One region of the Staphylococcus simulans genome, then DNA from elsewhere that is predicted to be linked to it. Evidence: predicted binding sites of a transcription regulator. Region 1 holds the regulator's gene; the other holds the start of a gene.

Region 1 (3,222 bases):
AAAATTCATCGATATTCATTATGACACCTCCATAATTAAGTGTTACTTTACACGAAAGTGGTTTGGAATGCAATATGAAAAAACGACTCCCTGATTGCGGAAGTCGTTTAAATATGATTTACATGAATAGACCTGCGATAGCTGCAGAGATGAATGATACAAGTGTTGCACCGAATAGTAATTTAAGTCCGAAACGTGCAACCAAGTCACCTTTTTCATCATTTAATGATTTGATGGCACCAGAAATGATACCGATAGAACTGAAGTTTGCGAATGATACTAAGAAGACAGAAGTAATACCGATTGCACGTTCTGATAAACCATGCATTTTACCTAAGTCTAACATCGCAACGAATTCGTTTGATAATAATTTTGTAGCCATTAATGAACCTGCTTTAACTGCGTCATCCCAAGGAATACCTGTTAGGAATGCGAATGGCGCAAAGACAAATCCGATTAATGTTTGGAAGTCCCATTTAATTGAACCGCCTGATACAGCTGTAAAGATACCGCTGACAAGGCCATTAAGTAAAGCAATAATTGCGATATAACCAATTAACATTGCCCCTACAATAACCGCAACTTTAAATCCGTCTAAAATGTATTCACCTAACATTTCGAAGAAAGATTGTTTTTGTCCTGTTTCTTCTACTAATAATTTGTCGTCTTTTTCATCAACTGTATATGGATTGATAATTGAAGCGATAATAAATCCACCGAATAAGTTTAATACAATTGCTGTTACGACATATTTAGGGTCTAACAGTGTGAAGTAAGCACCGATAATTGAAGCGGATACTGTCGACATTGCTGAAGCAGTTAATGTATATAAACGGTGCTTCGGAATGTATGGTAATTGTTTCTTCAATGAAATGAATACTTCTGATTGTCCTAAAATAGCAGCTGCAACTGCGTTATATGATTCTAAACGACCCATGCCGTTGATTTTAGAGATCAAGAAACCTAAACCATTAATAATCATTGGTAAAATCTTAGTGTATTGTAAGATACCGATAATTGCTGAAATGAAGACAATCGGTAATAATACGTTGAAGAAGAATGGCGGTTGATCTGGATTGACGTATTTAAAGCCTCCAAATACAAAGTTAACTCCTTCTGCAGCTTTTGATAACAGATAGGCGAAGCCTTTCGCAATACCGCCGATGACTGTGATTCCTGCATTTGTTTTTAAGAGAACAAACGCGAAGATAAATTGAATCACAAGCAAGATACCAACGTAATGCCACTTAACGTTTTTCTTGTCAGAACTAACAACAAGTGCGAGGGCTAAGAAGAAGACAATCCCTATTAAAGCAATAAGTATATGCATGTTATTTCTCATCCTTTTATTTTTTATTTCATCCAATATCATACAGGAAAAAAGCGCTTTCGAACATCCTATTTTTGACGATGTCGCAAATTTTTTAAATCATATTGGTTGAAAAAGGTCAAAGTTGGTCATATAATATAGTCAAAGAAGGTCAAAAAAGGGGTGATATCCATGCATAATATGTCCGACATCATAGAACAGTACATTAAGCATTTATTTGAAGAATCAAATAAAGATGTTGTTGAGATACAACGAGCGAATATTGCTCAACGTTTTGACTGTGTGCCTTCTCAACTTAATTATGTAATTAAGACAAGATTCACCAATGAACACGGTTATGAAATCGAAAGTAAACGCGGTGGTGGAGGTTATATCCGAATCACTAAGGTTGAAACCAAGGATACGAAAGGTTATATTGATCACCTCTTACAAATCATCGGCGATTCAATCTCTCAACAACAAGCACATTATGTGATCGAAGGATTGCTTGATAATCAATATATAACATTACGCGAAGCGAAAATGATGCTTGCAGTGGTAGATAGAGATACGTTAAGAATGGATGTTGCTGCAAGGGACATTGTCCGCGCAAACATATTGAAACAGCTATTGCCGGTCATTAATTACTATTAATAGTTAGGAGGCTGCACATGGCTGACACATTTGCACATGGAACAAAAACAAACGCACTTAAGTCACAAGAACACAATAGAATTAAAGCACAAAGTAATGAAGAGGAACCTACATGGCAGAACAATCAAGATGACATGGAAGGCTCTTTTGTTATAAAACAAATACTTCAACATTTGGCGTCTAAGCATGGTATTCAATTAGAAGACTTAAGCGTCAGAGAAGAGAAGAAGTGTCCTACTTGCCATATGACAATGAAAGATATTGCGTATAAAGGGAAGTTTGGGTGTGCACAATGTTACACTACCTTTAAAGAGGATATTGTAGATATTGTCAGACGTGTGCAAGGCGGACAATTTGAACATGTCGGTAAAACGCCTGTCTCCTCTCAGCACAAACTCGCATTAAAGAAAAAAATAGAAGCTAAAAATAAATATTTACAAGAATTAATAGAACAACAAGCGTTTGAAGAAGCGGCTGTCGTTCGTGATGAAATTAAAGCACTACAAGAAGAAAGCGAGGGATAACACATGAGCGAACATTCAATGTACATGAGTAGTTGGATGCAGCAGAATGAAACAACGCCGGTCGTGATGTCTTCACGTATACGACTTGCGAGAAACTTGAACAATCATGTTCATCCCTTAATGTTTACTTCAGATGTAGAAGGACAAAAAGTCATTAATGAAGTCCAAGATGCACTGCCTGATTTAAAAGTATTAAATATGCAGACCATCACGCATACAGATAAATTAAAATTAGTAGCGAAGCATCTGATCAGTAAAGAACTGATTGAACAGCCGGCTTCAGCGGTATTGTTGAATGATGATGAATCATTAAGCATAATGGTAAATGAAGAGGATCATATTAGAATTCAAACCATGAGTTCAGATATGGATTTAGAAGCACTTTATCAAGAAGCTTCAGAAATAGATGACCAATTAGATAGAGCACTTGATATCAGTTTTGATGAAGATTTAGGTTATTTAACAACGTGTCCAACGAATATTGGTACAGGAATGCGTGCAAGCGTGATGCTGCACCTTCCAGGACTTTCTATCATGAAGCGTATGAATCGCATTGCTCAAACTATTAACCGTTTCGGCTTTACGATTCGCGGTATTTTCGGAGAAGGTTCTCAAGTTTATGGTCACATCTATCAAGTTTCAAACCAATTAACCTTGGGAAGAACTGAGGAACAAATTATTGAAACGTTAACTGAAATCGTCCAACAAATTATTGCGGAGGAAATGCAGATTCGC
Region 2 (3,222 bases), 440 kb from region 1:
TCATTTGAACCTTTAAAACATTTATGGTCTCTTGCGATTGAAGAACAATTCTATTTATTCTTTCCTTTAGTTTTGATTTTATTACTGGCTAAAGTTAAGAAACATAAACAAATTGTATTGATATTTTGGATTATCTCATTAGCTTCATTATTAGCAATGGTGTGGATTACACATCCTGGCATGAACTTCTCGCGTGTGTACTTCGGTACAGATACACGCTTGCAAACGTTATTACTCGGTGTCATTCTTGCATTTTTATGGCCGCCGAACCGTTTGAGAAAAGATCCGCCGCTTGCGGTACGTATGTCAGTTGACTTGATGGGAGTTATCTCATTAGCAATTTTAATGGCTTTATTTGTCGTTGTAGAAGACCAAAGTTACTGGATTTATAACGGTGGTTTCTACTTGATTTCAGGGATTACACTCTTCTTAATTGCAAGTGTGGTACATCCGAGCGGCTTATTAGCACGCTTTATGGGCAATCCATTATTTGTATATATCGGACAACGCTCATATAGTTTATATTTATGGCATTTCCCAATTATCGTATTATTGCATCGCTACTTTGTAGCAGGACAAATTCCAGTATGGGTATATGTCGTAGATGTTGTTTTAACATTCATTATGGCCGAAGTGTCTTATCGTTATGTTGAAACACCATTTAGAAAACAAGGCTTTAAAATGTTGTCATTTAGAACGAAATCAAAACGTATTTGGGTTCATTGGCTGGCATTATTAGTCATTGCGATTCCGTTTGCGGTAATTTTAGCAGGTGTCTTTGATCATTACGGTAAAGATAAAACTGCGGATAAAGCGACTCAATTCAATACAAATTCAATTGATAAATATGTGGTACGCCCAGTGCCGTATGGCAAAATTGATTTCTTAGGCAATGGCGGCGGTAAGCAGCCAGAAGAACAAGTTGAAGTATACAATAAAGTGAAACCTTTATTAATCGGTGACTCTGTTATGGTTGATATTGGTGAACGCTTTAAAGAACAAGTACCGCATTCAGTCATTGATGGTAAAGTGGGACGTAATATGTACCAAGCTAAACCATTAATCGAACAAAATTACAGTCACTATAATAAAAAAGGCGACCAAGTCATTATTGAATTAGGTACGAATGGTGACTTCAATAAAGAACAATTAGATGATGTCATCGCATCATTCGGTAAAGCGGACATCTATTTAGTCAACACACGTGTGCCGCGTTCTTATGAAGGACACGTTAACCAATTGATGAAAGAAGCGGCTAAAGAACATAAAAACGTTAAACTCGTAGATTGGTATAAACGTTCTGCAGGACATCCTGAATACTTCGCATATGACGGTATTCATTTAGAATATCCAGGTGTTAAAGCATTATCTGATGAAATCATTAAAACAATGGGTCTCAGTAAAAAAGACAAATAAATAGAAACGAATACAAGAACTGAAATCAGAAAATGAATGCTGATTTCAGTTCTTTTCTTATATTTAGAGTGAGTTTGTTATAGGTAAAAGTTTTGTGGTAAAGCATATGAGGAATGATTTAAAAAGAAAAGAAAAATTTACTGAAACGAAGCGTTATAAGTTGAAAAATAAAGGGTCGATGCTCTATACTATGTATAAGGTCAAAGAAAGTCAAAGTCAAAAGGACTTGCAAGCATACTGAGTAACAGAGGTGAAGAGAATGGATGCAAATAAGATGACCTATGCCGTGCAAGAAGCGTTACAACAAGCGATTCAACTTGCACAAGACTATGAACAACAAAATGTAGAAATAGAAGCGGTGTTATTAGCTGCCTTAAAAGAAACAGATAGTTTATTTAATAGTGTATTAGAACGTGCCAATATTGATACGAGTGAGTTAGCGAACGCATATGATTCAAAATTAAAACGCCATGCGACAGTTAAAGGCGATAATATTCAATATGGTCAATATATCGGCAATGAAACCAATACGCTTTTTAATAAAGCAGAAGCTATTATGAAAGACTATGATGATGAGTTTGTATCAATGGAACATGTGTTGTTAGCAGCCATGGAAGTTGATGAGACAACTAAATCATACGTCGGAAATAAAAATGAAGTAATCAAAGAAATTATTAAGAAGATCAGAGGAGGAAATCACGTGACATCACAAAATCCAGAAGCGAACTATGAAGCACTTGAAAAATATGGTCGTGATTTAGTAGAAGAAGTCCGACAAGGAAATATGGATCCAGTTATCGGAAGAGATGAAGAAATTCGTAATACGATTCGTATCTTAAGTCGTAAAACGAAAAATAACCCTGTCTTAATCGGGGAACCAGGTGTCGGTAAAACTGCGATTGTTGAAGGATTAGCACAACGAATTGTGAAAAAAGACGTGCCGGAATCCTTATTAGATAAAACAATCTTCGAATTAGACTTAAGCGCATTAGTGGCTGGTGCAAAATACCGTGGTGAATTCGAAGAACGCTTAAAAGCAGTCTTAAAAGAAATTAAAGATGCTGACGGTCGTATTATTCTCTTTATCGACGAATTGCATATGCTAGTCGGTGCAGGTAAAACAGATGGTGCGATGGATGCAGGCAACATGTTGAAACCGATGTTAGCACGTGGTGAATTACACTGTATCGGTGCAACAACTTTAAATGAGTATCGTGAATATATTGAAAAAGACTCAGCATTAGAACGTCGTTTCCAAAAAGTAAACGTGTCTGAACCTGATGTAGAAGATACGATCTCTATTTTACGTGGATTGAAAGAACGCTATGAAGTGTATCATGGTGTACGTATTCAAGACCGTGCATTAGTTGCTGCAGCAGAATTATCAGATCGTTATATCACAGATCGTTTCTTACCAGATAAAGCAATTGACTTAGTAGACCAAGCATGTGCGACAATTCGTACAGAAATGGGTTCTAACCCAACAGAACTCGACCAAGTCAACCGTCGTGTAATGCAGTTAGAAATTGAAGAAAATGCGTTACAACATGAATCAGACAGTGTCAGTCAACAACGTTTGAAAGAACTTCAAGAAGAGCTTTCAAATGAAAAAGAAAAACAAGCAGCGTTACAATCTCGTGTAGAACAAGAAAAAGAAAAAATTGCGAAACTACAAGAAAAACGTGCAGAACTTGATGAAAGCCGTAAAGCATTAGAAGATGCTGAAAATAACTATAATCTTGAAAAAGCAGCGGAATTGCAACACGGTAAAATCCCTCAATTAGAAAAAGAATTACGTGAATTAGA

Evidence for each region. Region 1 encodes CtsR, which represses protease genes until heat stress. Its sites were predicted from a motif close to ATGGTCAATAAAGGTCAAACA; they were not measured.
Region 2: clpB (ATP-dependent chaperone ClpB) is a predicted target of CtsR. The motif match lies at 1,613-1,633, and genes of this name have one in related genera.

The regions. Positions count from the first base shown of each region.
Region 1 covers NZ_CP095100.1:2,443,048-2,446,269, reverse strand. The annotation lists gene MUA87_RS11585 (ASCH domain-containing protein) at 1-19, opposite strand, end outside; gene MUA87_RS11580 (NupC/NupG family nucleoside CNT transporter) at 119-1,330, opposite strand; gene MUA87_RS11575 (CtsR family transcriptional regulator) at 1,502-1,963, shown strand; partial or broken gene MUA87_RS11570 (UvrB/UvrC motif-containing protein) at 2,083-2,487, shown strand; gene MUA87_RS11565 (protein arginine kinase) at 2,491-3,222, shown strand, end outside.
Region 2 covers NZ_CP095100.1:2,004,506-2,007,727, reverse strand. The annotation lists gene MUA87_RS09440 (acyltransferase family protein) at 1-1,416, shown strand, start outside; gene clpB (ATP-dependent chaperone ClpB) at 1,676-3,222, shown strand, end outside.